4 regions of the Paraburkholderia bryophila genome follow, and region 3 is predicted to be linked to each of the others. Evidence: riboswitches for the same ligand, from Rfam matches in the RefSeq annotation. Region 3 holds a riboswitch; each other region holds the start of a gene.

Region 1 (7,913 bases), 1.2 Mb from region 3:
CCGGCGCTTTCACGAGACCGAGCGGCCCGAAGTAGGCGGCGCGGGCTTGGGCATGGCATTCGTGAAGACCGTCGTGACGCGCCATGGCGGCGATGTCGCGGTGGTCAGCGCGCCTGGCAAGGGCACCGCGTTCACGATTGAGCTGCCGGCGCTCGACGACGCGCAATCCGAGGCGTCCGAGTTGCGGCGCGCCTGACACGACGATGAATACGCACTTTATTGAAGCGAGAAGATGGTGAAAGCGATCCTGATCTGTGCCGCGCTGGCCGCGGCGAGTCTCACCGGTTGTGCGGGCCTGAGCGCCGACGTGCACACCGCCCACGCTACGGATGCCGCGGCGGCGCTGCAAGGCGAGCGGACCTATGCGCTTGAGCGCATGCCGTCGCAGGATGCCAGCGCGGATCATCCGCAATTCGAAAGCTTGCTGCGCGACGTGTTGGCGAAGCGGGGCTTCGCCGAGACGCCGGGCAAATCGGCGCGTTATCTGTTGTCGGTCGCGTACGACACCCGGCCGGCGGCGATCGGCGTCGACGTGAAGGATTGCGCGCCGGGCGATTGCGGCCATCAGCCGGGCGCGCCGTTCGCGCTGTTCGGCGGCCCCGCCTACCGGCATGCGTTGACGCTGAGGTTTTTCGAGCGCACGACCGGCCAGGAGGTCTACAAGGTCAGCGCGGTCAGCAGCGATCGCGACGCCGATCCGCTGCACGCCGCCCCGGCGCTCGTGAAAAGCGCGCTGGCGCAGTTGCCGTTCGCGGCGCCGGCGGACTGGCACGTGAAATTGCGCGAGGATAAGACCAGTGGCGTGCCGGATGTGGTGTCGGTGAAGCCGCTGCAGCCGTAACGCGTGGAGTTTGCTGCAACGCTACAGCAGCCTCATCGCGCCCCGCTGACGGGATCCTCTCCCTGTTCCGGCCAGCGGTTTTCAAACACGCATTCCGCGAGCGGCATGCGGCTCGCCCAGCGCTCCGTTTCAAGCATCGGCTCACTATAAAACCGGTCGACGTGGCCGAGACACAGAATCGCCACCGGCCGCGCGCCCGTCGGCATATGCAGCAGCGTGCGAACCGTGTCGACGTCGAACAGCGACACCCAGCCCATCCCCAGTCCTTCCGCCCGAGCGGCCAGCCACATGTTCTGGATCGCGCATGCAACCGACGCAAGGTCCATCTCCGGCAGCGTACGGCGGCCGAAAATATGCCGCTCGCGGCCGTCCATCAGCGCCATCACCAGCAGTTCGCCGCATTCCAGCATGCCTTCCACTTTCAGCTTCATGAACTCTTCGCGGCGCTTGCCGAGCGCGTCGGCGGTGGCGAGCCGTTCGCTTTCGACGGTGGCGTGCAACGCCGTGCGCAACGTCGGATCGGTAATGCGCGCGATGCGCCAAGGCTGCATATAGCCGACGCTCGGCGCGTGATGCGCCGCGTCGAGCAGACGCTGCAGCACAGCCGGATCGACCGGATCGCGCACGAAGTGGCGCATGTCGCGGCGTTCATAAATGGCGCGGTAGACGGCGTCGCGCTCGGAATCGTTAAAAGGCGTTGCCATGGAACAGGGCGGCCGTGAAGGCCGGGTTGGAGGGCCAGTAAGCGTGCATATAGGTTGCCACGATGGCGCCGTGACGATATAGGGCTTCGCCCGATGTCGCGCTGTTCGGCCGCGTGGCGTGGTGCAGCGGCGTGAGCGGCGTGCTCAGCTTCGAGTAGTGAAACGTGTGGCCCGTCAGCGCGCCGTGCGGGCCGTCGAGCTGTTGCATGCCGAGCGCGGTGAAGCGCGTTTGCATCGTCGCGTGACCGGGCAGCAGGCCGAGCATCGGCGTGCTGGTGCCGTGCGTGTCGGTGAGCTGGTCGAGCAGGTACAGCATGCCGCCGCATTCGGCGACGACCGGCTTGCCGGCCGCCACATGCGCGCGAATGCTTGCCGCGCTGCGCGTGTTGCTTGCGAGCGTTGCCGCGTGCAGTTCCGGATAGCCGCCTGGCAGATAGAGGGCATCGGCATTCGGCGGGAGGGCTTCGTCGGCGAGCGGCGAGAAGTCGGCGAGGCGCGCGCCGAGTGCTTCCAGCAGCGTGAGGTTGGCCGGGTAGATGAACGAGAACGCGGCGTCGCGCGCGATCGCGATCGTTTTGCTTTCCAGCAGGCGCGGCAACTCGGCGGCCGACGGTGGGCCGAACTCGACCGGCGGCGGCAGCACGGCCAGCGCGGTTTCGCCGAGCGTGTCGGCAGCGCGATCGAGGCGCGCGTCCAGATCGTCGATCTCGGACGCCTGGTGCAGACCGAGGTGGCGATCCGGCAACTGGATTTCGTCGCTGGCGGCAATGTGGCCGCACCAGCGCAGCCCGGCCGGCAGCGCTTCTTCAAGCATCTGCGCATGCCGCGCGGAGCCGACGCGATTTGCGAGCACGCCGTAAAACGGCACCTGTGGCCGGAATTGCGCAAGACCGAAGGCGACCGCGCCGAAGGTCTGCGCCATCGCCTTCGCTGAAATCACCGCGAGCACCGGCACGCCGAACGCGGTGGCGAGATCGGCGCTGCTCGGCGTGCCGTCGAACAGGCCCATCACGCCTTCAATCAGGATCAGGTCCGCTTCGGCCGCCGCCTGCGCGAGCAACGCGCGGCACGCGGGCTCGCCGACCATCCACAGATCGAGCGACAGCACCGGCGCGCCGCTCGCGCGCGCCAGAATCATCGGATCGAGAAAGTCCGGGCCGGTCTTGAACACGCGCACGCGCTTTCCCTGGCGCCGGTGATAGCGCGCGAGGCCCGCGGTGATCGTGGTCTTGCCTTGTCCTGAGGCGGGCGCGCTGATGAAGAGCGCCGGGCACGCGGACATGGCTTAAAACTCCACGCCGCGTTGCGCTTTCACACCTTGCTCGCGGTACGGATGCTTGACGATGCGCATTTCGGTGACCAGGTCGGCGGCTTCGATCAGCGCGTCCGGCGCGTGACGGCCGGTCACGACCACATGCAGCATCCCGGCGCGCGCGTTCAACACGGCGAGGACTTCGTCGAGGGGCAGGTATTCGTACTTGAGGACGGTGTTCAGTTCGTCGAGGATCACCATCTGGTAATCGCCGCTTTCGATCATCCGGCGCGCTTCGTCCCAGCCTTTGCGCGCGGTGGCGATGTCGGCGTCGCGATTCTGCGTGTTCCACGTGTAGCCGTCGCCCATCGTGACGAAATCGCAATGGGCGATCGCGCCGAGGAAGTCGCGCTCCGACGTATGCAACGCGCCCTTGATGAACTGCACGACGCCCAGCCGCATGCCGTGGCCGAGCACGCGCACGGCCATGCCGAACGCGGCCGTGGTTTTGCCCTTGCCGGTGCCGGTATTGACGATCAGCAGACCTTTTTCGACGGTGGCCTGGGCCTGTTTCTTTTCGTGGCCTTCGCGCCGGCGCTCGGTCATCCGTTGATGGGATTCGGGGTCGGTTTTCATGGCAGGTCCTGTTGTTGGATGGCGCGGTCGGTGGATGCGGCGATAGCCACGGTGACACCGGCATGGATCGTCTTGCGGACGATAAGGCGGGCTCGCGACGCCGGCGGTTCGGCCGCCCCAGCCAGCAGCGCGCACGGCTCACACACACCGTCCACGCCGAGATGGGTCTTTGCCGCTGCCGAGTATGTTTCTACCGGCACCGCCGCGATCTGCTCGCGGCTGAAGAAAACCAGCGGCAAAGCATAGCGTGTGCAGAAATCAAGTAAACCGGCTTGCTGCGATTTAGTGTCGATCGAAGCGACGACCCGGATCTGATCGAACCGATACGTGCCGAGCGCGGCACGCACGGCCGCTTCGATCTGTTCGGCCGAACTATGCAAGCGGCAGCCGATGCCGACACTTAGCGTTTTCATTGGGCATTCGCCGTGATTCGCGGCAATGCCGACATCGACGCCGACTTCATTTCGCCGTTGAGCCACGCGCGGCTCATCTCGGCGTGCATCACGTCGTCAGCGGATTGGAAGGACGAAATAGGCAGAAGCGTCTGAGGTCCGGCATCGAGGTCATGCAATACAACTAACTCCCGTTTAACTGCACATGCGAACGCATGGGCAGGCACCAAACGCGCGCATACGATAGCACACGACACCCCGCCCGATAAGCCTTCGCGGCCGGTGTTTCCTTGACGGCGGCGGGCCGCGGGCCTACACTCGCACGCACTTTTGGTGCTCGTGTGCGCGCTCTCGCGCACGCAGTTAAACGGGAAACAGGGTGCCCGCCTGCAAAGGACCGGGTCAACCTGTGCTGCCCCCGCAACGGTAAGCGAAATGTGGCGTCCGGTTCAGTCTCCGGCGTCGCGGAGCCGGCTTCAATGTCCACGCGCAAGGCCGCGTCGGCATGTCACCACTGGGCGAGAAACTCCTCGCCCGGGAAGGGGAAGCGGCGCTTTCGCCAGCCCGGATACCGGCCAGAACATGCAGAACGAACGCCGCGGGGATGCGGCGTGCGCTCATGACCTCCGCACAAAACGAAACGCGCCGGCGTACCCGTGCAACTCCTACGGATGGACCTCACGATGCAAACTCAAATGCGCAAGATTCCCGTCACCATCGTCACGGGCTTTCTCGGCAGCGGCAAGACCACGCTGCTGCGGCACATTCTTCAGCATGCGGGCGGCAAGCGCATCGCGGTGATCGTCAACGAGTTCGGTGAACTTGGTATCGACGGCGAAATCCTCAAGGGTTGCGGTATCGGTTGCGACGAAAACGGCGTCGAGACCGAAGGCCAACTGTATGAACTGGCGAACGGCTGCCTGTGCTGCACGGTGCAGGAAGAATTCTTCCCGGTGATGGAAAAGCTCGTGGAACGCCGCGGCCAGATCGATCACGTGCTGATCGAAACCTCCGGCCTCGCGTTGCCCAAGCCGCTCGTGCAGGCGTTCAACTGGCCGCAGATCAAGAACAGCTTCACCGTCGACGCGGTGGTCACGGTGGTGGACGGCCCGGCTGCCGCGAGCGGCCAGTTCGCCGACAATCCGGTCGCCGTGGACGCGCAGCGCCAGGCCGATCCGAATCTCGATCACGAATCGCCGCTGCACGAACTGTTCGAAGACCAGTTGTCCGCGGCCGATCTGGTGATCCTGAACAAGACCGATCTGCTCGACGACGCGCAGCAAGGCGCGGTCGAGGCCGTGATCCGCGAGGAGATTCCGCCGCAAGTGAAGATCGTGCGCGCACACATGGGCCAGCTCGATCTGCATACGTTGCTCGGGCTCGAAGCGGCGTCGGAAGAAACGATCCATTTGCGCCACGACCATCACGGCTCCGCTGAAGATGCCGATCACCATCACGACGAATTCGATTCGGTGGTGGTGCAGGCGGATGCGCCGTCGCGCGAAGCGGTGATCGCCGCGTTGCAGTCGCTCGTCGAAACCAACACGATTTACCGCGTGAAGGGTTTCGCCGCGCTGCCGGGCGCGCCGATGCGGCTGGTGATTCAAGGCGTGGGCCGCCGCTTCGACAGCTATTTCGATCGACGCTGGCAGGCCGGCGAAGGCGGCCGCAGCCGCTTCGTGCTGATCGGCGAAGACCTCGACCAGGCCGCGCTGCAACGCGCGTTCAACGTCGCGCTGGGCGTCTCGACCCGCCACGAAGCGCAACAGGCGTAAGCGCTCATGCATCTGCTGCGCACGACGCCGGGCGGTTTTGTCGACGATACGCAAGGCGTGATCCGTATCGATCAGCAGCCTGCCGAGATCGTCGTGCTCAGCTCCGCCGACACCACGCTGTCGCTGCTGGCGAGCGTTTTTCCACGTCTGGGTGAAGGCTTTCCGAGTCTGCGGCTCGCGAACGTCACGTATCTGCGGCAGCCGGCTTCGGTCGACTTCTATGTCGAAGACGTGTTGCAGCATGCGCGCGTGGTGGTGGTCGATCATCTCGGTGGCGAGGCGTATTGGCCTTACGGCATCGAGCAGGTGGTCGCGCTCGCCGAGCGTAAGCAGCAGACGCTTGCGATGTTTTCCGGCGACCTGCAGGAAGATCCGAATCTACTGGCGCGCAGCACCGCAGACGCCGATCTGTGCCATCAGTTGTGGCGCTACCTGCGCGAAGGCGGCGCGCAGAATGCGGAAGCGTTTTTGCGCTGCATCGCGCACCGCACGTTCGGCTGGGGACGTGAACCGGCGCCGCCGCGCGCGTTGCCCGCCGCCACGCTCTATCACCCCGAGCGCGATACGCCGAGCGTCGCCGATTGGCAGGCGCGCTGGCGCGTCGGCGCGCCGGTGGCCGCGATCCTGTTCTACAAGGCGCATCTGCAGGCGGCCAATACGGCAGTGTTCGATGCGCTGATCGACGCGCTTGAGGCGCAAGGGCTCAATCCGCTGCCGGTCGCGATTACGTCGCTGAAAGATGCGATGAGCCGCGACGTCGTGCAGTCGTTGTGCGCGCAACATAAGGTCGCGCTGGTGCTGAACACGACCGCATTCGCCGCGTCCGCGATCGACGATCCCGAGCCGCTCGCGCTCGCCGGCGACGCGCCGGTGCTGCAGGTGATCCTGAGCGGCGGCAATCGCGAGGACTGGCTGAAGGACAACCAGGGCCTCAATTCGCGTGATATCGCGATGCACATCGCGCTGCCGGAAGTGGACGGGCGGATCATCACGCGCGCGATCAGTTTCAAGGGTCTGGCCTATCGTTGTCCGCACACCGAAGTCGATGTGGTCCGCTATCAGCCGGATCTCGAACGCGTGGACTTTCTTGCCGAACTGAGCCGCCGTTGGTGCCGTCTCGGCACGCTCGATAACGCGGACAAGAGACTCGCGCTGATTCTCGCCAACTATCCGATGAGCGAAGGGCGGATCGGCAATGGCGTCGGGCTCGATACACCGGCTTCGGTGGTCGGCATTCTGGCGATGCTGCGCGACGAGGGTTATCGCCTCGCCGATTTACCCGCGGACGGCGGCGCGCTGTTGCGGCAGCTCACCGAAGGCGTGACCAACGACCCCGTGGTGCGGGATTTGCGGCCGGCGTTGCAAAGCCTCGCGCTCGACGACTATCTGATTTACTTCAACGCGTTGCCCGCCGATGCGCGCGAGGCATTGAACGCGCGCTGGGGTACGCCCGAGCAGGACCCGACGTTGCGGCGCGGCCGTTTCATGATCGCGGGATGGCGCTGCGGACAGGTGTTCGTGGGCATTCAGCCGTCGCGTTCGCGCGAGCAGGGCGACTACGCGAGCTATCACGACGCCGAACTCGTGCCGCCGCATGCGTACCTCGCGTTCTATTTCTGGCTGCGTCATCAGTTCGGGATCGACGCGGTCGTGCATGTCGGCAAGCACGGTAATCTTGAATGGCTGCCCGGCAAGAGCGTCGCGCTGAGCGAGGCGTGCTGGCCCGATCTGATTCTTGGGCCGATGCCGCATCTGTATCCGTTCATCGTCAACGATCCGGGCGAGGGCAGCCAGGCGAAGCGTCGCGCGCAGGCCGTGATCATCGATCATCTGATGCCGCCGCTCACGCGCGCCGAAACATACGGGCCTTTGCAGGACCTCGAACGCCAGGTCGACGAATACTATGAAGCGCTGATGGTCGACCCGCGCCGCTCGAAGCTGTTGCGGAGCACGATTCTGGCGACCATCGTCGAACATAAGCTGCATGAAGAACTGAGTCTCGCGGCGCCGAACGGGCAGGACGCGGAAGATACGCTGCTGACGCGCGTCGACGCCTGGCTGTGCGAGTTGAAAGAAGCGCAGATTCGCGATGGTTTGCACACGTTCGGCCAATCGCCTGACGGTGTGCAACGGCGCGATACGTTGCTGGCGTTGGGGCGCTTTCCCGTCGGTGACGGGCAAGGCGGCAAGGCTGGGTTGATCGATGCGCTGGCCCGCGATCTGCGGATGGATCATCTGTTCGATCCGCTGTCGGTGGATTGGTCGGCGGTGTGGGACGGGCCGCGTCCTGATGTGTTGCAGCGCGTGAGCGAC
Region 2 (7,913 bases), 730 kb from region 3:
CGCACGTCGCCTTTGAGGCGAACCAGATCGCGTTCGGCCGTGGCCACCGCGGCCAGCGTGTCGCGCGCGAGCGCGAGCAGCCGCTCGCCGGCGGCCGTGAAACGCAGGCCGTGGCGGGTCCGTTCGAACAGCGATACCTCGTAATGCGCTTCCATGTCGCGGATCTGGTGCGACAACGCGGACTGGCTCAGATTGACGCGCTCGGCGGCGGCGACCAGCTTGTCGGACTCGGAGATCGCGATCAGCGAGCGAAGATGGCGCAGTTCAAGCATGGCGATACACCGAAGCGGGAAAAGTCTTGATATGAATGTGGCTCATATGATGATGAAAACATGTCGCTTGATGAATCATAGCGCGACTCGCACACTGCGCGGCATTCACTCAAGGATTCCGCATGGCCCGCACCCACATTTCCGGTTTTCCGCGCATCGGCGCGCAACGTGAACTGAAGTTCGCGCAGGAGTCGTTCTGGCGCGGCGAATCCGACGACGCCTATCTGCGCGACGTCGGCAAGGCGCTGCGCGCGCGTCACTGGGCATTGCAGCGGGACGCGAAACTGGATTTCGTCGCGGTCGGCGATTTCGCGTGGTACGACCCGATGCTGAATCTGACGGCGTTGCTCGGCGCGCTGCCGGAGCGTTTCGGCTTCGAACCGGCGACGCTGTCGCTCGCGCAGTATCACGAACTGGCGCGCGGCAACAAGGCGCAGCCGGCAATGGAAATGACCAAGTGGTTCGACACCAACTATCACTACCTCGTGCCGGAACTCGGTCCCGATACGACGTTCAATGGCGGCGTCGACTGGTTCTTCGACGAAGTCGACGAAGCGCTAGCGCTGGATTTCGCGGTCAAGCCGGCGCTGATCGGGCCGATCACCTATCTGTGGCTCTCCAAGAGCCGCGTGGCCGGCTTCGACCGGTTGTCGCTGCTGCCGGGACTGGTGATCCGCTACATCCGCATTCTCGATCAGTTGAAGGCGCGCGGGATCGAATGGGTTCAGCTGGATGAACCCGCGCTGTGCCTCGACCTCGAACCGGATTGGCTCGAAGCGTTTGCCGCCGTCTACAACGTGCTGGGCGACGGGGGCGTCAAGGTGCTGCTGGCCACGTACTTCGACACCGCCGCCGACCATGCGCCGCTGGTCGCCGGTCTGCCGGTTCACGGCGTACATATCGATCTGGTTCGGGCGCCGCAACAACTGGACGCATGGCGTTCGGCGCTGCCCGCGGACAAGGTGCTGTCGGTCGGCGTGATCGACGGGCGCAACGTCTGGCGCGCCGATCTGGGCGAGATCGCGGCTTCGCTGGAAAGCGTTGACGCGGAGCGCGGCGACCGGCTATGGATCGCGCCGTCGTGCTCGCTGGCGCACGTGCCGGTCACGCTCGCTTCCGAAAAGAAGCTCGACGCCGAACTCCGCTCGTGGCTCGCTTTCGCCACCGAAAAGCTCGACGAGATCGGCACGCTGGCCCTGGCGCTGCGCGATCCGGCCGCGGCCGAACCGGCGCTCGCGGCAGCGGATGCCGCGCTCGATTCGCGACGAAGTTCCGGCGGCGTGTTCAACGTGCTGGTGCAACGGCGCGTCGCTACCATTACCGACGCGATGGCGGACCGCAAGAGTCCGTTCGCCGACCGTAGCCGCGTGCAGCGTCACGCGTTGAAATTGCCGTTGCTGCCCACCACGACGATCGGCTCGTTTCCGCAGACGCCGGCCATCCGGCAGGCACGCGCGGCGTACCGGCGCGGCGAACTTCGCGCGCTCGACTATCTCGAGCGGATGCGCGCGGAAACGGCGAGCGTCGTGCGCAAACAGGAAGAACTCGGGCTCGACGTACTGGTGCATGGCGAAGTGGAACGCAACGACATGGTCGAGCATTTCGCCGACAAGCTGTGGGGCTACGCGTTCACCGAAAGTGGCTGGGTGCAGAACTACGGCTCGCAGTGCGTCAAGCCGCCGATCATTTACGGCGACGTCTATCGTCCCGAACCGATGATCGTGGACAACGCCTGTCATGCGCAGTCGTTGACCGACAGGTTGGTGAAAGGCGTGCTGACCGGTCCGGTCACGCTGCTCGAATGGTCGTTCGTGCGCGACGACCAGCCGCGCTCGACCACGGCGCTGCAACTGGCGCTGGTGATTCGCGATGAAGTAATGGACCTTGAAAAAGCCGGCATCCGCATCATCCAGATCGACGAGCCGGCGTTCCGTGAAGGGCTGCCGCTGCGTCAGGCTGACTGGCCCGCGTATCTCGACTGGGCGACCCGCGCATTCCGGATCGCGGCGGGCGGGGTGTCGGACGCGACGCAGATTCATACCCATATGTGCTATTCGGAGTTCAACGACATTTTGCCGTCGATCGCCGCGCTGGATGCGGACGTGATCACGATCGAGACGTCGCGCTCGTCGATGGAACTGCTCGATGGTTTCGGCGAGTTCGCCTATCCGAACGGAATCGGCCCGGGCGTGTACGACACGCATTCGTCGCGCGTGCCGAGCGTTGAAGCGATGCAACGTCTGCTGGAGCGTGCCTGCGAGGTGATTCCTGCCGAGCGCCTGTGGGTCAACCCGGACTGCGGTCTGAAAACCCGTGGCTGGCCCGAGACGGAAGCCGCGCTGACCAATATGGTGCAGGCCGCGAAGGCCTTGCGGCAGAAACTTGTTGCGTCCGAGGTGACGTCCGATCTCACGAACAATTGACGGACGGCACTGCCAGTCGTTACGCTTGCGCCCTGATGGTTCCCCTTACCGGGATCAAAAGGGAACGCAGTGACGCGCAGCAATGCGCCGAGTCTGCGGCTGCCCCCGCAACTGTAAGCGACGAGTTCGCGCCACTCATGACCACTGGGAGACCGGGAAGGTCGGCGCAGAACGGCGACTCGCGAGCCAGGAGACCTGCCATCGACCGAGGTCTGCGCAGCCGCATCGGGCGGGGTGTCCCGATGCGCCAGCACCGCTCCATGCGGTCGCTCGTTGCAAAGACAGCCTAACCTCAGGACCTGTCATGTCCACCAGCACGTTTCAAAACGCTCCACTCGCGGGGGCGTTGTGCCTTCGCCTTTCCGCATCAGGCATTGGCTCACTATGAAGTTCCGTCATCTCCTCGTTACGTCCGCGCTGACGGTTTCCTCAGTTTCCGCATGGCAAACGGCTCACGCCGCGGACGACGCGTCGCTGTCGCCCGACGCCCAACAGCCGGCTCAAACCACGCTGCCGAACATTCTCGTGACGGGCGATACGCAGCATCTGCCGCAATCGTTCGATCAACGCTATGCGTCGACGCAAGTCCTGAACAAGGCGGATCTGGACCGTCTGTCGCCGGCTGATCCGAGCATCACGCAAGCGCTGGCTACGTTGCCCGGCGTCACCGTGTCGCAAAACGGCGGACCGGGCGCGACGGAGGCCGTCAGCATTCGCGGGTCGAGCGGCAGCCAGGTGGCGGTGTTTATCGACGGGATCCGGGTCGGTTCCGCGACGACGGGTCAGGCCTCGTGGGCCGATCTGCCGACCTCCGCGTTCGACCGCGTTGAGGTGATCTCGGGGCCGGCGGCCGCTTCGTTCGGCGCGGACGCGGTGGGCGGCGTCGTGCAACTCTTCACGAACCATGCGGCGAATCAGCCTAACCGGACCACGGTCTCGGTAGGCGGCGGTTCGAACAAGACGTTCGACACGCAAATCCGCACCTCGGGCAGCCTTCCGTCCACGGGTCCGCTGTCGGCCTTGTCCGGATTGACGTACTCGCTGGGCCTGCACGACTACAACACCGCGGGGATCGACGCTACCAAACCGTTCGCGTACGGGCACGAGGACGGCCGCAATCCGTACCACGCGCAAGACGTGGACGCGCGGCTCGGTTATGCGCGCGACAACTGGTCGATCTCGACCTTCGCGCTTTATCACAAGTCCACGTTCTCCTACGACAACGCCGGGGGCGATAACCAGCAGCTCGATCATCAACTGACGACGGGTATCGCGCTGCACGTCGATATCACGCCGTACACGCAGTTCGACCAGTCGGTCGGCTACGCGAACGACCGCCAGTTCCTCTACGCGAACGACCCGACCCTCGCCACCGATGAAATCGACTCGACGCGTTTCAGCACGTCGACTTCGCTGACGCATCAGGAGCACGGGCATACGCTGTTCGGTCTGCCGTTGTCCGGCGAGACGAAGCTCGCTTACGACTTCTCGCGCGAGCAGGCCTTCCTGCCGATCGATATTCCGTCGGGCGTGCCGGCTCGCAACGATTCGGCGGTTTCGCTGCATCAATCGGCCGTGCTCGGGGCGTTCACGCTGTTCCTCGCGGGCCGCCACGAGATCGTGCAGGGGCAGTCGGTCAATACGGGCAACGTCGCGCTCGCTTATGCGATCACGCCGGTTTATACCGCGCGTGTTTCGTATGGCAACGCGTTCCGCCTGCCGACGTTCAACGATCTGTATTACCCGGGTTTCTCGAACCCGAACCTGTCGCCCGAACGCAGCGACACGGTCGAAGCGGCGCTCGATGCCACCACGTCGATCGGCACGTTCACGGCCGCGTTGTACGACACGCGGGTGCATGACCTCATCACGTACGACCCGGTGACGTTTGCTCCGGTGAACGTGGGGCGCGCGCATATTCAGGGTATCGATCTGTCGTACCGTGGCACGCTCGGCCGCTCGACGCCGGTGAGCCTCGCGATCGGTCTGCTGAATCCGCAGGACGTCACCGACCGCACGTGGCTCAATCGTCGCCCACGTCAGACGGTTAGCCTGAGCGTCGATCACACGTGGGACGAGTTTCATCTGCACGCGCTGAGCACCGGCGTGACGCTGCAGTACGGCGGCTCGACTTACGACGATCCGGCGAATACGACGTATCTGCCGTCGTACGCGACGGTCGGTCTGCGTGCCGCTTACACGGTCAATTCGCATCTGACGTTGTCCGCGTCGCTGACGAATCTGTTCAATCACACGTACTCGACCGCGTATGGCTATAACACGTTGGGTCGGACGGCATTCGGCAAGCTGGCGTATACGTTCTAGCGGTTTAGCCGTTAAATCAGATCGCTGTCGTCACCGGCGCAACCGCGGCTGGATCCGTAATACTCGGCTTGCCGGTTTCGACGTGGCCTGCAATACGCCGCACCCAGTTCGCGTTCCCCGCGACCGTGAACTGAAAGTCATACCACTGGCTGTTGCACGACAGGTCCCAGTGCGCCTCGGCAGTTTTCCCCGCCGGCACGGTCAGCGTTTGCGGCGGCGTGCCGTACGCGACGTCGGTGGCGGTGACCGTCAGCGGCGTGGTCCCCGCGTTGGAGAGCGTGACGTAGACGTTGCCGTTCGCCACGTCGTAGCAGGTCACCACATCCGGTTTCGCCGCCGCGTCCGCGACAGCCGTCCCGCCGAATCGCCGGAAATAGCCGTTCGGGCCGTACACGTTCACCCTGTAGTTGCCGTTCGCATCCAGCGCCCATGTATCGGTCAACTGCTTGCCGGCTTCGACGGTATAGCGGCGCGGCATGGCGGTCGGGTCGCCCGTATAGACCCAGAAATGCGCGCCCTGCGTGCCGGTGTTGGCGAACGTCAACGCGTAGCCTTGCGCTTGCAACTGGCCGTTCACGTGCAGTTCGTACGGTAGCGCGCGCGCCGGTCGCGTGCCCGGTTCCTGTGCGGTCACCAGTTGTTGCACGGTGCTCGCGGGGGCGGCTTGCGCCGTCGGCCGCGCGCACTGCATGTCGGCTTGCGAGACATAGGTCGTCGTGTTCGGCAGGGACGGCACGGTCGAGTCCGACTTCGAAAAGTCGAGCGCGGTGGTCAGGTCGCCGCAGATCGCACGGCGCCACGGCGAGATATTGGTTTCCATCACGCCGAAACGCTTCTCGATGAATTGCAGCACCGACGTGTGATCGAACACCTGCGAGCAGACGAAGCCACCCTTCGACCACGGCGACACGACCGTCATCGGCACGCGCGGGCCGAGGCCGTACGGCAGGTTGTCGGCGGTGTAGGTGCTGGCCTGGGTCGCGGTCACGACGTTGTGACGTTCGAGCGAAATGTCCACCGTGCTCATGCCCGAGCCCGGCACTGTCGGCGCTTGCGGCGGCACGACGTGATCGAACAGGCCGTCGTTCTCGTCGTACATGATGAACAGGACGGTCTTGCTCCACACGTCGGGATTCGACGTCAGCGCGTCGAGGATCGTCGAGATGTAGTTCGCGCCGTACAGCGGCGTGAATTTCGGATGCTCCGAATAGGCCGCCGGCGGCAGCAGCCACGACACTTGCGGCAACGCGTTCGCCTGCACGTCGGCCTTCAACTGCGTCAGCGAGCGCGTGCTCATGCCGCGGTTCGCCAACGACGAACCCGCCGGCGCGTTCACGAAGTTCTTGAACGCGGCCAGCATGTTGGTGCCGTAATTGCCGGAGAAATTGTCGAAGCCGGTGCCTTGCTGATAGACCTGCCACGAGACGCCGGCCGTTTCGAGCCGCTCGGGGTAGGTGGTCCAGTTGAAGGGCTGTAACTGGATGGCGTCGAACTGGTTGTCGATGTAATCGGTGTTGTCGAGCAGCGGGCCGCCGCCGGTGGCCAGCGGATCGACCATCCCCGTCATCAGATACATGCGGTTCGGGTGCGTGTTGCCGGGGATCGAGCAGAAGTAGTTGTCGCAGACCGTGAACGCATCCGCGAGCGCGTAGTGGAACGGAATGTCCGCGCGCTCGTGATAGCCCATCGTCATGTTGGTCTTCTGCACCGCCCATTTGTCGGCGCGGCCGCTGTCGATCGCGCCGTGCGTCGTGGCCCACGTATGCGGCAGACCGCCGATACATTGAGCGTTGATGCCCGGATTGGTGGTGTCGTAACGGAACGGCGCGATCACCTTGGTCTGATCTTCCTGGCGCGGCTGGAACCACACCGGCTGACCGTTCGGCAGCGTCACCGGAAAGCGGTCGTTATAGCCGCGCACGCCGCTCAGGTGACCTAGATAATGGTCGAACGAGCGGTTCTCCTGCATGAAGACGACGATGTGCTGCACGTCCTGGATCGTGCCGGTGACCGAATTCGGCTCGATGGCCAGCGCCTTGCGAATCGACTCGGGAAACAGCGTGCTGGCGGCTGTCGCGCCGGCAAGTCCGGCGGACAGCTTCAAAAAATCTCGACGGGTTTTGGTGGCCATGCGAAGGACCTAATTGGAATTCAGATGTCAGGAGGCGGGCGAGACGGTGCCCGGAGGACAGCTCATGTGCGTATTGGCGACGGGGGTATTGCCGCACGCGGATTTCGCCACCGGGGCGGCCGACGGCGATACGTCGTCACCGCATGCGCCGAGCAGCGCGGTAGCGGCAATCAGGCCGGCGAACGCGAGTGGACGGAATGCCAAACCCGGCATGAGTGTCTCCATGAAATTGACTGAGGGGACGCGAGCGCGCATCGGCGAACGCGGCTCATTGGTGTCCGCGATGCCGAGAAGGTAATTTCCAATTATTACGTGCGAGTGTCTCGTGAATAGAGAGATGGTTTTTTTTGACTTCGCGATTGATGAACTGAACTGCTGATCCGTTAAGATCAATTGGGTTGCGCGAGCAATGTTCTTCAAAAAACTATTCGAATACCGAGGAGAAGTTGATGGCCGGTGAAGTCATGCTGATGATTCTGATTCAAACGAAACCCGGACGAGGCGCTGAACAACTGGCGGCGTACCGTCAATTGGCGCCGATCGTTCGCGCGGAGGAGGGGTGTAGGCAATATGACTTACACCCGGTCGCGGGCGACGAGGATCGTTTCGTCCTGCTCGAAAAGTGGTCGTCGAAAGAAGCGCTGGCGGCGCACGATGTCACCGCTCATATGATCGCGGCGGATGCGCATAGTCCTACGTTCAGAGCTGGGCCCGCGACGGTGTTGCAGCTTGGAGCGACGAGCGTCGCGTAGGTTCACCGAC
Region 3 (7,913 bases):
GTCCTGCAAGAAAGTTGTCCACAGAAAATGTTTGCAAGGCTGTGGATAACGTTCCGGCAACAGGGGCAAGTCGTTGATGGGGTTGGGTTTTGTGGCGGAGGTGCGGTGGTGGGCCTGGGGGGTTGCGGGTTCAGTGCTTCGCTCGCACTGCCCGCTCCTGCTCAACCCCACGCCTCGCTCCTGGCAGTGGCTAACACGACGAAGTAAGTCTGTCCGATAAGCGGGCAATCTCCTGTGCGATTTCCGGGCATCCATTGCCCGAGGGCCGGTAAAGACAGGCCCTCGGGCGAGGAGCGGTCACCGTCCCGAGTGACGGCGACACGAATTGCGACGCTACGGTCAATCGATCGGATGCTGCGTGGCCGTCATGTACGACTTGATGGCCGGCTGACCCAGCGATATTAGATTCAGCATCGCGACTCCGAGTCGACGCGCGAACTCGTCGTCAAGCCTGAAATCGAAGTCGTCCAACGGGATCGGCGCCTTGAACGCTCCCACCAAGAGCGGAGCCAATTTGGCCGGATCAACTAACTGCACATTGAGCCGTTGAGTGTCCTCGTCGTAGTTGAGAACTATCGAACGCAGTCGATCAATCACCATCTTTCCCGTCCTCAGTGTGCGATCTATCGACCGGGTACTGCGAAACGCTTAGGTACGGTTTGATCGAAGGCTGACCCAACGCGATGGTATTTAGCATTCCAATTCCAAGCTGTCGGGCAAATTCGTCGTCAAGTTTGAAATCGTCCTCATCAGCCATAACCACGCCCATCCTCCCCGCGACAAGCGGGGCGAGTTTTCTCGGATCGACGGTATGCACGATTAACTGTTGCAGATCCTCGTTATAAGTCAGCACGACTGCATAGGGCGGATGTTGTTTGGCCATCAATAACCTCTGCAGGCTTGGTATCTAGCGAATGCGTCAGCTCTACACTTCGCGAGAAAGCGAACTCCTCGCGGGCCAGCAAGCGTAGTGCACATATCCTGATCGTACTCAAATTCATCGTGGCACAATTGCTCCCGGCCTTCCCGTCCGCTACATTTAACCATTCCTCCACCACTTCCAGCCCCAAAGATGGCGCCGTAGAGTGTCGACCTCTTCGCGGAACTGGTCAGGTCGGGCACGAGGGCAAGGTACGGAACCTGCGACTGATCACTCGACATCAGTTCACTTGTCTCGCCCCACTTCAAGAGTCTATCGCTTATTGCATCGCTAAAGAGCTTCTCCGTCAGCGTGGCCTTCCAAGTCATATAGCACTCGACACAGGGCTTCGGAGCGAAGGCGTCGGCTTCGGACTTGATCCCTGTGAGACTGGCGGCCGGTGAAACAGGCTCATTGCCCAGCTCCCAGTTGCTGAGCCAAATATCGAGCTCTGCATCACTGATGAACTGCGGAGCACCGCCATTCGTGGCGACCATCGCTTTACGCGTCGATACGGTGCCATCCGCTGCGTAGCCGTAATCAACGGCGAGATACCGCGCCAACCCACCGTTGGCGACGCTAGCCTTCTCGTTGTACTGAAATGACGATACCCGCCCACGCACGTCATAAGCGATGCTTGCCTGACCGCCAATACCTGCTATCTGCGTCGCGCGATTCGCGGCGTCGCGGCCGAGCGTTCGCATCTCCCAACCTGAGACGGCATCCCGCGTCAATGCGATATTGCCTCTCACGTCATAGGCGTAAGTCCAGTCTTCAGTCTTTTTACCGTCGCGAACAACCGCAGCCGACAGAAGGCGTCCTGCCTGGTCGTAACGCGCACCAACCGTCAACTGGCTGCCCGTGCCTACCGCCTGCATCCCGAGTTCGCCGGTCAGGTCCGTCGTCTCACGCTCCGCGTAGCCTGTAACGTTCCCGCCCGAGTCATAAACAAACGCACGGATCTTGTTAGGTGTCGCGACCAGATGCGGATGCAACGAGTCGTCGTCGTTGTACTCGACCGTCGTTACCGTTTTCTTCCCTGAAACCGTCGCAATGGCTTTTGTCGGTCGATTGGCGCTATCCCATGTGTACTGGGTGGATCCATCGGGAGTCTGTCTCTGCTTCAGGTTTCCTGCCGCATCCCACGTGCGCGAGACAGTGCCTTCTGGCGTATCAATCGAACGGGGACGCAACGTGGCCAGATCATCAAACGCGTAAGTACTTGTGCCCGACACATCGCTGACCATTGTCCTGGCGCGACCGTAACTCAACGACGTATTTCGCCGGGTGTCGGGGTGTGTGACCGACACAGCGCGTCCGCTGGCATCGTAAGTCCACGTCACTATCCGCGAACCGGACTCGTCCTTTACTCCCGTCAACGCATTGGCGAAACGAGCATCCTCGTACAGGTACTGCCGAACATAGCCGTCTGGTCCGGTCACCGAAACAAGATTGCCATTCACGTCGTACGCGTATCGCGTGGTATTGCCCAACGGATTAATCAGGCTCGATACCCGATCGTTATTGTCGTATGTCAAACTGATCGACAATCCCCGCTGTGACGTACGATCGATCGGACTCTCGCCGATCATCGCCACCCGCTGCTTATCGTCATACACGACCTCGCGACGCATTCCCGTACGAGTCGTTTCGAATTGGAACTGACCCGTGGTGCCCGAGTACATCTCCGTCGTACCGAGCAACTGGTTCTTCAAATAGTAATTTCCGTCGGCGGCTTGGGTCAGCGAGATCCCGCTATTTCCCGCAACGATCCACGCGTCGCCGCTCCAATTGAACGTCAGCGGTTGCTGGTTTCCTCGATAGACGACAATGTGAGGTACGCTCGCTTTCGCCCCGATCAGGTCGATCCTTCGTTGCCAATTGTTGACCCAGTTACGCCCCATCAGCATCTGCGTAGTGTCATAAGGCTTCGAAAGATACGTGCGCCTGAAAACAAGTGGCGATGCATCACCGCTCGCAAAATCAGCTTCGGACAGCATGACAATGCCTTTTGCCGGCAGCACCGGATCCGCCACCGGACATGACTCGTCGGACTGCGGTGGTACCGGCACGCCACCGCAATAGTCATTTATCCAACCTGATGCATTCGGACAGTTGTAGTAATTTATCGAGTTATACGGATCGTCATCGCCTCTCGACATAGGCGATGTTCCCGCGACCTGGATCGCACAAATCGGACTTCCGGGAATCCCGAGAGACTTCTGATAGATCTGCATGCACTGCTCGTAAGTCGCCGCATTGGCGGAAGCGCCAAACATCAGCAAGCAGGATGCGGTGGATAGACGGACAAGTCCGCTTTTCAAGCTCCTATTGAATTTCCACGCTTTCATGTTTCTCCTTTAGTTTTTTTCGGTCGATGACGGCCGTCACAACTTTTAAGGAGATTGGAATAAACGCCTATCCGACAATTCCTAAATACAAAGCATGGTTGCAATTGAGCGTGTTTTCCTGCCGGACGCCTACGTGATATGTAGGAATGTGAGAACCAAACCGTCAGCAAATTCCACGATCAAAATGGTGTCGCGCAAAGGCACGACGCCACCTCGATCAAATCACGGGCAACTTGCAGAGAATATGATTGAAGGTCGAATCCAGGCTCGAGCCTGGTCGGTGCGCCATCCAGCGATGGCGCGTCGGATTCGCGTCACCGCGTCCTGACGAATGGATTCACAGAACGACGCCCGGATTGGCGAAGACGTCTAGGGGAGCTTACGGTGAGGAGGAAGATCAGATTCCTTGAAGACGTGTCGTAAGTCTGCTCCTCCGATGCGTTTTCCCGCTTCCATGATCATGAGACCGTCACCCGGTTCCGGGTACTTAACAAGCGCCTCTCCATCAAGACGATCGATGTCGAGGGAGTGCAAGACATAACCAGAGCGCGTTTCGATGACGTACGCATAGATGAGCACGGACACTCCCTCATCGATTGCGATCAGATCACGAGCCAATGTTGTGTAACCGCCACCAGGCAAACGATCCTCGTGACTGATCGCCAGGCAGTAGGGCACATTGACCTCACGAACCGTACACGTTTCTATTTGAGCTCTCCAACGGGGTAAATATTTTTCATAGAGCGATTCGTTCACAGTGAGAAGAAATTCAAGTAATTTCAGTTCGTGATTCGCGAAAGGTCGTTGCATAGTTCACCTACTCCAGAATGCGATATGGATGGCGCAAGTCCACGCCACTGCCTCCCTTACATTGCTCGACAATCATCAATCTAGCGCCGGGCTCGGGATAGTCGACAAGCGGTTCACCATCCAATCTATCTACATTGAACACATCGATGACGAGATCCGTTCGTGTCTTTCATCGTCATCCTTATTGGTTGTACTTGTATGCAGCACAAGCACGCTATAAGGAACTCAGCGACGAGAGGATCTGAAAATTCTCAACCTTGTATTTCTATTTTCACCAACTACAGCGCGCTTCTATCAGCGCCTACACGAAGCGTAGGAAATCAAGAAAGGACAAGTCATCCGAAAACCCCAAACGCAAAAAAGCGAGGCCGCCGCACACCGTCATTCGACCGTGCCCAGCGCCTCGCCTTTAAAACTTATCCCCAGATTTTGTTTGCAAGCCTGTGGATAACCTTCCTACAACCGCAGCAACTCCTTGATCGGACTACCTTCTCAAGCGCTGCGCACGGCACACCAGCATCAGCAAAAACTAAACCGCCGCCCGCCCAATCGGGCGCACAAACGCGCTCCGCTCGACCAACGCGCCGAACAGCAGCCCAATGGTGGTCCACATAATGACCTGCATCCCGATCGCGGCAACGCGGAACTTCCACAACAGCACCGCCGGAAACGCCGCCGGCACTTCATTGATCACCGGCATGGAAAGCTGCACAGCGCCAATAATCACGACGAACACCACACCCGCCACAATCGAGCCATTCCACGTACCGAGTTGCACGGCCAACCGGCGCCGCACCTTCAACGAAAACACCATCGCCGCCAGCGAAATCGCGATCATCAAAAAGAACAACCCGGTACGCGCGCCGATCGTTTCAGGGTCGCCGACCGACGGCGGATTCGCTGGATACTTGATATTGGGCACGATCACAATCGTAATGAACGCGCCGAGCGCAAGCCATGCGGACAACGCCCGCGCACTCACCACGCCGACACGTCCATAGGCAAACGCGAACACTAGCGAAAACAACCCGCCAATCGCCGCGCCATACGTCACCACGCCGGTCAGCAAACCCAGGCCCGCCTGCGTCTCACGGCTGACGATTTCCGGCTCAGGGGCTTCGCCCTTCGCGGCATCGGCTTTTTCTTCGAAGGAAATCGCCTGATCGACCTGCGGCTCGCCCACCACTTTGGCGAAGCTGAACGTGAGTAACCCTGCGGCGATGCCTGCCAGCATCCCGCGCACCAACAATTTACCGACCATGTTCAATGCTCCGTTAGTGGCAAGGAAAGCCGAGCAGATGGCGGCCGTCGTGCACGAACTCATGCACGTACATGCCGGGCACCAGCGAGGTAGCACCCTCTTCCGCACCAACGAAGTAAATAGCGAGCAGCAACAGCAAGCCGCCGAATACGATCCACGGCAGCAACTCGCGCAATGGAATCGGCGTGGGCTGAGCAACAGCCGGATTGCCGGAATTGAGAACAGCTTCAGTCATGACGGACATCTCCTGGGGTAACGCGCCCCGATAGTCGATTACAGAGGAAGTGCGCAAAGCTCAGGTCTGGCTTTTGGCAGGAGATGCCAATTACAGTGGCGCGACCGCGCCGGGCTTTCACCGGCTTCTGAGCTTCGCAGTGCCGCTATTCTACGCGTTAAACTCCGGCCTTCGGCAATGCAAAACTAACGCGCGAGTGCATGGCGTCGGTGCCAGCGCCGGGTGCAGGGAAACGTAAGGAACCAACGGTATGGAAATTCGGCTATTACTGATTAGCCACGCCTCGACTGCCGCTATGCGTGCAGGCCGTTTTCCCGCCGCCGACCCACTTGCTCCACTCGACCCACGCGGTCTCGCCGAAATCCAGGCCGCGCGTTCGTCTCTGCCGATCCTCGACGATGCAACCGGCATCATCAGCCCTGCCGGCTGCGCGCGCGAAACAGCCTCGGCCTTGGGCCTGACGGCGACAGTCGACGCGCACTTGGCGGACCTGAACTATGGCAGTTGGCACGGCCGACGCCTCGCCGACCTCATGACCGAAGCGCCGCAAGAACTCGCCGCCTGGACCCGCGACCCGGACGCCGCGCCACACGGGGGCGAGTCGTTCAGCCAACTCGTAATGCGGACAGGGGAATGGCTGGAAACGCTAATCGAACGGACAAGCCACACATCCCAGGCCAACGAGATACACAACGTGGTCGCCGTCACGCACGCACCGGTGCTGCGGGCAGCGATCGTATCCGTGCTCGGCGCTTCGCCCGCGGTGTTTCCACGCATCGAGATCGCGCCGCTTTCGGTGATCGAATTGCGCTGCTCGCGACGTGGCTGGACCTGGTGGCCGGCGTCGCGCTAGCCACCGCGCTTCCGCTCAAAAGGAAACACGCCGTCTACCCAAGCCGATCATTTGCCCGACACAACCAGCCGCAACTTGTTCGAGCCCGTCGGCGCGAGCGTGATCTCGGTCCGTTTGCCCGGCGCACCGACATAAAAGTGCTGACGTGCAGGCGAATTCTGATTGTGCGTCGCCTCGGGCAAACAGGAAGCGACATCGGCCGCGACGGCTTGCAACGCATCCGCGTTCGAGCCCGCGTCGTGGTGCGGCGTCCACATACATTGGTAGCTGCCGTGACCGGCTGAACATTGGGCGTCGTCGCCGTAGGGTTGGGCAACGCCTTTGCCGTCGTCGGGTGTCAGCGAGGACAAGCCGCCCGGCGCGGCCGCCACGATGCGTTTGAGCGCCGCGCAGGGGCTGGGGGCATCGTCGGCATAGGCATTACTGCACGGCAAAACGACGCCCAGCCATGCAGATAACGATGCAGCGGCGAGCGCGGCGGGGAAATGTCGGGTTCTGTTCATGTCGCGTGGTCCTTCGAGAAGTGGGAGCACCAACGCGATCAGGAGTAGCACGGCGCATGCCTATCAAGGCTCGATCAAAATCCCATCGCCCCCATCACGCTGCATCACCGAACAACGCCGCGCGCCCTTGCGGCGACGCAAAAATCCCCTTGGCGTCATGCCCGACACCGTCGATCACCAACGTGCGATGCGCCGCCAGCCCTTGCGGATGCCGCAACGCCATATAGCGCGCGTAAGCGAGTCCGCGCCCCAACCGATGCTCTCCTTGCGTCAACGCCGCACAGGACCGGTCGAGTGCCGGATGCTGCGGATCGCAATCCGCGCCGCCCAGCAGCACCGTGACATCACGCTGCGCATAGCGCGCTTCGAGCAACGCCGCTGCGTCGCCTTCATCGCCCTCTCCATTTGCATACGCGGGCAAATCCTCAAGCCCATACTTCCAGCGATTAAACGACGGACACGCGGCCGCATCGAACATCGCGAATTCACCCGACGCCGCCGGCCGCATCGCATCGAAATACACATACGACGATGGATTCGCCACCACATAGCGCAGCGCAATACCACGCGCCGTGAGCGGCGCATCGCCACGCGCGACCACCGCGTAACGTTGCACCACCTGGCCACCGCCCGAATGCCCCGCGATCACCACCTCGGTCAACGACGCAAACTGCTCGCGCGCGGCGAGCGTGTGCAGAATGGCGTCGAGCACATCGAACGAACTGAGCGGCGCGGGCCCGACGGCGTTGTCGCCGCCCATCCAGCCGATCCAGTCCCAATGCAACGTGGAAGGCGGCACGGCGTGCGCCTCCACGTCGGCGCTGGCGAGAAACTGCGGCACGATCAGCAGCGTGTCGTCCGCGCTGCCGCCGGCCAGTTCGCAGGCGCGCTGCGCCAGATCGAAGTACGTATCGCCGTTGCGCAAACGTCCATGAATCAGAATCACCGCGCGCCGCACATCGCGCGTCGGCGCAAGCCAGT
Region 4 (7,913 bases), 1.5 Mb from region 3:
AGAATCGGCGCGCCTTGCGCGAGCGCCGCGCGGCCTGCCGAGCCGGCGCCTTCGGAAAACCGCAGCGCGTCGATTACGTCGACCATGCCGCACGCGTGGATCACTCGGACCGCGAGCTTGTCGAGGTCGGCGGGAATGCGCGACAAATCGGCCTCCGCGCGGATCGTCGCGAAGGATTGGCGATAGATCTCCTGACCGTCGCGGATGTAATCAAGCATCGAGGTTACTCATGGGTTTCGCTCGTGGATGTCGTCAATATGGGCGGGTATGGAGGCGTCTCTTGATGCGTCGATATCGGTCGGGCATGCGAGCGTGTCGGCGGCCTGGTCGATCGTTAGCCGGTGCGCGACGCAGGCGCCGAAGCCGGGCTGGCCGTCGCGTCGATACAGGTCGTAGGCGCCGGGCGCGACCGCCAGCAGCGTGTACGGCGCGCAATGCGCGGCGGCGCACGAACGCGGACAGCCGCTCAGATGCACGTCGATGCCGGCGAGCAGGCGCGGCGCGAGTTGCAGCGCGTCGGCTTTGGTGTCGGCGAGACTTTTGGCGCAGCCGGTCGAACCGGCGCAGGCGATCAGACGCGTGATGGCTTGCGCGGGGTCGGTGGCGAGGCCGAGTTCGGTTAGGCCCGTCAGCACGGCAGGCACGTCGTGTGTTGCGATGTCGGGCAGCAGGACGCTTTGCCAGGGCGTCATGCGCAATGTGCCGTCGCCGTGCTGTTGGGCGAGCGTGGCGAGGCCGTGCAGGGTGGCGGCGTCGAGGCGTCCGAGCGGCGGCTGGCCGCCTGCGTGCCATGTGTCCGGCTGGCTTTGTTTTTGTGCGCCGAGCCGTAGCGTCGCGTCGGCGGCTGTGCCGCGTTGCCAGTCGACTAGCGACGCATCGCGCGACAGCGGGAAATCGACGTAGCGTTGCGCGTGGTGCAGGAGCGCGTCGGCGGAATGGGTGGCGAGCAGGTGACGCATACGCGTGGCATCGGCTGCGGCGAGGTCGAGAAACGTGTGCAGCAACGCGCGGATCAGCGCGCAGACTTGTGACGGGCGGACGGCCGCTAAAGCGCCGGTGTAGTCGGCGTGCTGCGATCCGGCTTCAGGCGGGCAACCCGCTAGGCCAACGACAAACCGCACGCCATCGGAACCTTGCGTCGCCGCCAGCCACACGTCGTGTGGATGATCGATACGCGCAAGCCGTTCGCCACCATCCAGCAACAGTGCGAATTTCGGCGACAGCGCCGCGAAACGCGGTTCGCTTTGCAGTAGCGCGAGTAATTCGGCGCAAAGGGGACCTGTATCGAACAACGCAAACGGATCGCGTCCCGCGGCGGGGCTGATCATCACGTTGCGGACGTCATCGGCGGCGAGGGTGGTCGCTGCGTACGCGGCGGCTGGATCCAGGTGGCCAGTTTCCGCGGCTGCCACGTTCCGCGTCGGCCCAGGCGCCGCCTCGATCAACGCGTCGCTCGGCTCAAGCCCAGCCTCAATCAACGCGCCGGTCGGCCCAAGTCCCGCCTTAATCAACGCCTCGATGAAAGCCGCCTCCTGCCCGCTGCGCACACCACGCACCTGCAGATTCGCCCGATTGGTCACCTCAATCGCGCCTGCGGCGTGCAGCAAGCTCGCATCGGCAATTGCGCGCGCCTGGGCTGCGCTCAACGCGCCGCCGGGCAGCTTGATCCGGCACAGCCCTCCGTCGCGCGCAACAACGATCCGCAGCAGCCCCGGACAGGCCGACGGCCGCAGCGCGAGCGCCGCATGATGCATAACGGGAGAGGACGAAGCTTGCTTCAAAACGGACACCGGGTAGCGTCGCGCGGTGGCCCGAGCAAGCCTGGAAGCGGGCGTTGCTGCGGCATCGGTACACCCCGCCCGATGTTGGCTGGCACGAACAGTCTCGCCGGCAGGTCTCCTGGCTGGCAGGTCAAAGTCCGTCGCGGCCTTCCCGGTCGAACCAGTGGCGCGCAGCGCGGGCGGACTCGCTGCATACAGTTGCGGGGGCAGCCACAGTGACACTGTGTTCCCTCTTAGGCCCCGAAGGGCGCCGGCGGCTGTATTATGCCTTTTTTCGAACAGCATAACGAGGCTGGACGCCTTGATCGGCGTGGCTCAGCGCATTATTTGAAGATACAGAATAAGGATGGTCGGATGCCGGTATGGCTGACCGTGGTAGGCATTGGCGACGACGGCTTCGCCGGTTTGGGGCGGTCCGCGCGACGTGCGTTGCTGGAGGCGTCGGTGGTGTATGGCGGCGAGCGGCATCTGGCGATGCTGCCCGCGCGTCTCGCGGCGCGGCGGGCCGCGTGGCCGCGTCCGTTCGATCTCGCGCCGTTGCTCGCCGAGCGTGGCGGCGCGGTGTGCGTGCTGGCGAGCGGTGACCCAATGCTGTTCGGCGTCGGCGCGACGCTCGCGCGTCAACTGCCGGCGGACGAGTTGCGGGTGCTGCCGGCGCCGTCGTCGTTGTCGCTGGCGGCCGCGCGTCTCGGCTGGCCGTTGCAGGACGTCGCGACGGTGTCGCTGGTGGGCCGTCCGCTGCCGACATTGAACGCGCACTTGCATCACGGCGCGCGCGTCTTCGTGCTGAGCGCGGACGGCCGCACGCCCGCGGCGCTGGCGGCGTTGCTGAACGCGCGCGGCTTCGGCGCGACTCGCATGATCGTGCTGGAGCATCTGGGCGGGGAGTTGGAGCGCCGGATCGATGGTCGCGCGGATCAATGGTCCGCGGGCGAGGTGGCCGCGTTGAATCTGATCGCGCTCGAATGCCGGGCGACCCAGGGTGCGCCGCGTCTGCCGCTCACTGTCGGCTTGCCCGACGATGCGTTTCGCCACGACGGCCAGTTGACCAAGCGCGATGTGCGCGCCATCACGCTCGCGCGTCTCGCGCCGACGCCCGGCGAGTTGCTGTGGGATGTGGGCGCGGGCAGCGGCTCGATCGGCATTGAATGGATGCGCGCGCATCCAACGTGCCGCGCGATCGCGATTGAAGGCCACGCGGAACGGCAGCGCTTTATCGAACACAATCGCGATGCGTTGGGCGTGCCGGGCCTGCAGCTCGTGGCCGGTCGCGCGCCGGATGCGTTACGGGGCTTGCCGGCGCCGGATGCGGTGTTCATCGGCGGCGGCGTAACTGTGCCGGGCGTGCTGGAAGCGTGCTGGGCGAGTTTGCGCGAAGGCGGTCGGCTGGTTGCCAATGTGGTGACGTTGCAGGGCGAGGCGGCGCTGGTCGCGTGGCGCGAGCGGTTTGGCGGCACGCTGACGCGTATTGCGTTGGCGGATGCGCAACCGCTCGGCGGTTTCGATACGTGGCGGCAGGCGTTGCCGATCACGCTGCTGGAGGTGGTGAAGCCGGCGCGTGAGGTGGACGTGGCAAGCGGCGGAAGCCAGGCAAGCGGTGCAAATAGCGCAAGCGATGCCAGCACCACAACCGCAGTCAGCGCGTCAAACAGCGGAGCCGCACAATGACGCGAATCCTGTTGCTAGGCGGCACCGGCGACGCATTGCGCATCGCGCGTCAACTCGATTCCACGCACGTGTACAGTCTCGCGGGTCTCGGCAAGGTGCCCGACGATCTGGCGTGCGCGGTGCGTGTCGGCGGTTTCGGCGGTAGCGAGGGCATGGCGCAGTACATCGCGGACGAACGCATCAGCATGGTGATCGACGCGACCCATCCGTACGCCGCGCAAATCAGCGCGAACGCCGCGCACGCCAGCCGTGCAGCGCATGTGCCGTGTTGGGCGCTACGCCGCCCGGCCTGGCAGCCGCAAGCCGGTGACGATTGGCGAATGGTCGGCAATTGGAACGAGCTCACGGCGGCGCTCGCACCGTTCAGAAAGCCGCTATTCACGCTCGGCCGCGAACCGCTCGCGCACCTCGACGAAATTCCTGTGCATCAGTTCTGGACCGTACGTTGTCTCGATCCGCACCAGGACGCCACGCGCGCGAGGATCATCGCGACGCGCGGCCCATTCACGCTCGAAGGCGAGCGCGCGTTGTTCGCGCTGCAAGCCTTCGATGTCGTGGTCAGCAAAAACAGCGGCGGCGGCGCGACGGAAGCGAAACTTGAGGTAGCGCGCGAACGTCGCTTGCCGGTCGTGATGTTGCGCCGGCCCGACTTGCCGGCGGTGGATCGTGAGTTCGACAGCGTTGACGATCTGCTCGACGCGTTGAGAGTGCTCGCGTGAGCCGTGCCCTTAACGGCGGCTTGAGCCGTAGCGCGAGCCGCAGCCGCAGCTCAAACAGCGGCCTGAGCCACAACATGAACTTGCACCGCGCACACGGAACCGGCCACCCAAGCGGCACACGCCACCCCAACCAATCACGGAGCAGTAAATGACGGTGTTTTTCATCGGCGCGGGTCCAGGCGACCCGGAACTGATCACAGTAAAAGGCCAGCGCCTCGTACGCAGTTGCCCAGTGATCCTGTACGCCGGATCGCTCGTGCCCGACGCAGTGCTCGAAGGTCACACGGCCGAACTCGTGGTCAACACCGCCGACCTCGATCTCGACCAGATCATCGCGCTGCTCAAGACCGCGCACGACAACAACCAGCACGTCGCGCGCGTGCACTCCGGCGACCCGTCGTTATACGGCGCGATCGGCGAGCAGATCCGTCGCCTGCGCGAGCTGAACATTCCGTACGAAATCGTGCCGGGGGTGACGGCAACCGCTGCCTGCGCCGCGACGCTCGGTTGCGAACTCACGCTGCCCGATGTTTCGCAGACGCTGATTCTCACGCGCTACGCGAGCAAAACCCGTATGCCCGAAGGCGAACAACTCGCCGACCTCGCACGGCACCGCGCGACGATGGCGATCCACCTGGGCGTGCGGCACCTCGCGCGGATCGTCGATGAACTGCGGCCGCATTACGGCGGCGCGTGTCCGATCGCGGTGATCTATCGCGCGAGCTGGCCCGACGAGGAGAAGATCGCCGGCACGCTCGACGATATCGTCGGCAAGGTGCAGTCGACATCGATCGAGCGGACCGCGTTGATCCTGGTCGGCCAGGTGCTGGCCGCCGAAGGTTTCGCGGACTCGACGTTATACGCGAAGGATTGAACCGGCCGCGTCGTCATCCGACGGCACGAGTCAAACGCGAAGGCGGCCCATAAAAGAGCTAAATAAGCCGCCGTCCGCCTCTACGACCCCGACTTCAACTGCGCCCACAACCTGCCTTCCAGCCGCTTGATCGGTGCAGGCAACGGCTTCAGCAGAAACAGCGTTTTCAACACCGGCTCAGGCGGATACACGGTCGGATCGTTGAGAATATCCGCGTTCACGAATTTACGCGCGGCCGCATCCGCGTTCGGATAGAACACCGTATTCGTAATCGCCGCGTGAACCTCGGGGCGCTCGATATAGTTGATCCACTCCAGCGCCGCCTGCGGATGCGGCGCATCTTTCGGGATCGCCATCATGTCGAACCAGACCGGCGCGCCGCCTTGCGGAATGAAGTACTTGACCTGGTAGCTCTTGTTGGCCTCGCGCGCGCGATGGCTCGCCATCGACACATCCCCCGACCAGCTCAGCGCGAAACAGATATCGTCGCCCGCGAGGTCGTTGATGTAGCTCGTCACATTGAACTGCGTGATATACGGGCGAATCTTCTTTAGCGCTTCATACGCGGCCTGATAGTCGGCCGGATTTTCGCTGTTGGGGTCGCGGCCGAGATAGTGCAGCGTGACCGCGAACACGTCGGTCGGTGCATCGAGCATGGACACGCCGCAGCTCTTCAGCTTGCTCAGATATTCCGGTTTGAACAGCACGTCCCAGCTATCGAGCGGCACGTTGTCGCCGAGAATCTTCTTTACCCGCGTGACGTTGTAGCCGAGCCCGGTCGTGCCCCACGCCCACGGCACCGCGTACCGATTGCCGGGATCCGCGTCGGCGACGAGTTTCATCAGCGTTGGATCGAGGTTCGCCAGATTCGGCAGCTTCGACTTGTCGAGCTTCTGATAGATACCGGCTTCGATCTGCTTGGCCAGAAAGTTCGAGGTTGGCACTACGACGTCGTAGCCGGTCGAACCGGTCAGCAGTTTCGCCTGCAAGGTCTCGTCGCCGTCGTACTCGTCGTAGCGCACCTGAATGCCGAACTCCTTCTGGAAGTTCGGTACGGTGTCTTTCGCGATGTAGTCGCCCCAGTTGTACAGATTGAGCTGCTTGTCGTCGGCGTGCGCCGCAGTGCCGAAAGCGCACATCAGTAAGGCGGTCAGGATCGGTTTCGTGGCGGTGTGGGGCATGGTCGTCGGATCGTCCGCTAGGGGTTCGTGAGGGTTTTTCGTCAATGCGTGTGAGGGGGCTACCCGCGCTGCTGGCGTTGCAGCTTCTGGTTGCGCATCAGGCACAGCATGTCGGACGCGAGGTGCGCGGCGGCGAGCGCGGTGACGTCGCTGTGATCGTAGGGCGGCGACACTTCCACCACGTCGGCGCCCACCAGATCCACGGCGCCGAGCTCCCGCACGATCTCCAGCGCCTGCGCGGAACTCAGGCCGCCCGCCACCGGCGTACCCGTGCCGGGCGCGAACGCGGGATCGAGGCAGTCGATGTCGAAGGTCAGATAAGTCGGCGCGGCGCCGACGATCTTCAGCACTTCGTCGATCGTGGCCTGAATGCCGTTGCGGTGAACCCACGGCGCGTCGAGAATGCGCACGCCCATGAAGTCCTCATTCCACGTGCGAATACCGATCTGCACCGAGCGCGCCGGATCGATCAAGCCCTCGCGGATCGCCTTGTAGAACATCGTGCCGTGGTTCAGCGAGGCGGGGTTGTCGTCGGGCCAGGTGTCGCAGTGCGCGTCGAAGTGGATCAGGCTCAGCGGCTTGCCGTATTTCTCGGCGTGCGCGATCAGCAGCGGATACGTGATGTAGTGGTCGCCGCCGAGCGTCAGCATGCGCGTGCCGGTCGCGAGAATGCCGCGTGCGTGCGCGACGATCGCGTCGCGAATCCCGAGCGGGTTGTGCGCGTCGAACCAGCAGTCGCCGTAGTCGACCACGTTCAACTGGTCGAACGGATCGACGCCCCACGGAAACGCGCCGAGTTCGGCCAGTTGGACCGAAGCGGCGCGCATGGCGGCCGGCCCGAAACGGGTGCCGGGGCGGAACGTGGTCGCGAGGTCGAGCGGCACGCCTGAGACGGCGACGTCGACGCCCGTGAGGTCGCGCGTATAGGGACGGCGCATGAACGACAGCACGCCGGCGTAGGTGGGGGCGGCAGACAGTTCGCTGCCGGGCGCGTGCGGATTGGGGTAGAGATCCAGAGTCATGCTTGTCGGTCCAGTGGGTTCAGCCGATTTAAGTGGGGCGCCCGTCGCACAAATATTTCTCATGTCTGCTGAAACGAGAAAACGTGTGGAGGGCAACTGGAGCTATGATTGCGGGGAAAAATTCCCGCGAAAAGCGAAGAATCTTGCTGGAAGTATCGATATTTTTAATATCTGACTAGGACCGCCGCCCATGCGTAGACTGCCCCCGTTGCAAGCCTTGCTCGCCTTCGACGCCGCCGCGCGCGTCGGCAGCTTCACGCGCGCGGCGCAAGAACTCGCGCTGACCCAGTCGGCGATCAGCCATCAGATCCAGCAACTGGAGGAGTGGACCGGGCAGCCGCTGTTTCGGCGGATCGGCCGTGGCGTCGCGTTGACCGCCGCCGGGGTGCTGTACGCGCAAACCGTCACGACGGCGCTCGCCACGCTCGCCGACGGGCGCGACCGGATCGAACCGTACGGCAATCCGGATTCGGTGATCCTCGTCTGCGCGCCGCAGTTCGCCTCCGGCTGGCTGATGCCGCGCATGCGGCAGTTCGCCGAGGCGCTGCCGACGCTCGAAATCTGGCTCGTGACCGACGAGGAGGTCAACGAGATCGATCGCGTCGATGTCGACCTGGTGGTGTCAGCGAGGCCGATCCGCACGCCGGAAGTAGCGTGCGAGCTGTTGC

Evidence for each region. Region 3 has a riboswitch for cobalamin ahead of GGD40_RS30050 (CbtB domain-containing protein). Riboswitches for the same ligand answer to the same signal wherever they lie in the genome.
Region 1: it holds a riboswitch for cobalamin, as region 3 does, so the genes downstream of both, cobW (cobalamin biosynthesis protein CobW) here and GGD40_RS30050 (CbtB domain-containing protein) in region 3, are expected to answer to the same signal.
Region 2: it holds a riboswitch for cobalamin, as region 3 does, so the genes downstream of both, GGD40_RS33225 (TonB-dependent receptor domain-containing protein) here and GGD40_RS30050 (CbtB domain-containing protein) in region 3, are expected to answer to the same signal.
Region 4: it holds a riboswitch for cobalamin, as region 3 does, so the genes downstream of both, cobG (precorrin-3B synthase) here and GGD40_RS30050 (CbtB domain-containing protein) in region 3, are expected to answer to the same signal.

What each region holds. Positions count from the first base shown of each region.
Region 1 covers NZ_JACCAS010000002.1:3,179,104-3,187,016, forward strand. The annotation lists gene GGD40_RS35135 (CHASE2 domain-containing protein) at 1-196, shown strand, start outside; gene GGD40_RS35140 (DUF4136 domain-containing protein) at 233-841, shown strand; gene bluB (5,6-dimethylbenzimidazole synthase) at 874-1,545, opposite strand; gene GGD40_RS35150 (cobyrinate a,c-diamide synthase) at 1,529-2,827, opposite strand; gene cobO (cob(I)yrinic acid a,c-diamide adenosyltransferase) at 2,831-3,433, opposite strand; gene GGD40_RS35160 (cobalamin biosynthesis protein) at 3,430-3,846, opposite strand; cobalamin riboswitch at 4,141-4,419, shown strand; gene cobW (cobalamin biosynthesis protein CobW) at 4,509-5,600, shown strand; gene cobN (cobaltochelatase subunit CobN) at 5,607-7,913, shown strand, end outside.
Region 2 covers NZ_JACCAS010000002.1:2,747,317-2,755,229, forward strand. The annotation lists gene GGD40_RS33215 (LysR family transcriptional regulator) at 1-272, opposite strand, end outside; gene metE (5-methyltetrahydropteroyltriglutamate--homocysteine S-methyltransferase) at 395-2,695, shown strand; cobalamin riboswitch at 2,715-2,912, shown strand; gene GGD40_RS33225 (TonB-dependent receptor domain-containing protein) at 3,080-5,020, shown strand; gene GGD40_RS33230 (phosphocholine-specific phospholipase C) at 5,037-7,151, opposite strand; gene GGD40_RS33235 (hypothetical protein) at 7,179-7,364, opposite strand; gene GGD40_RS33240 (putative quinol monooxygenase) at 7,601-7,903, shown strand.
Region 3 covers NZ_JACCAS010000002.1:2,018,485-2,026,397, reverse strand. The annotation lists gene GGD40_RS30075 (hypothetical protein) at 340-600, opposite strand; gene GGD40_RS30070 (hypothetical protein) at 590-883, opposite strand; gene GGD40_RS30065 (DUF6531 domain-containing protein) at 883-3,270, opposite strand; gene GGD40_RS30060 (hypothetical protein) at 3,640-4,080, opposite strand; gene GGD40_RS30055 (CbtA family protein) at 4,610-5,341, opposite strand; gene GGD40_RS30050 (CbtB domain-containing protein) at 5,355-5,576, opposite strand; cobalamin riboswitch at 5,563-5,764, opposite strand; gene GGD40_RS30045 (histidine phosphatase family protein) at 5,827-6,429, shown strand; gene GGD40_RS30040 (hypothetical protein) at 6,477-6,932, opposite strand; gene GGD40_RS30035 (alpha/beta hydrolase) at 7,027-7,913, opposite strand, start outside.
Region 4 covers NZ_JACCAS010000002.1:3,516,250-3,524,162, reverse strand. The annotation lists gene GGD40_RS36575 (precorrin-8X methylmutase) at 1-218, opposite strand, end outside; gene cobG (precorrin-3B synthase) at 228-1,754, opposite strand; cobalamin riboswitch at 1,873-2,051, opposite strand; gene cbiE (precorrin-6y C5,15-methyltransferase (decarboxylating) subunit CbiE) at 2,136-3,449, shown strand; gene GGD40_RS36560 (cobalt-precorrin-6A reductase) at 3,446-4,168, shown strand; gene cobM (precorrin-4 C(11)-methyltransferase) at 4,317-5,042, shown strand; gene GGD40_RS36550 (polyamine ABC transporter substrate-binding protein) at 5,123-6,223, opposite strand; gene speB (agmatinase) at 6,283-7,245, opposite strand; gene GGD40_RS36540 (LysR substrate-binding domain-containing protein) at 7,436-7,913, shown strand, end outside.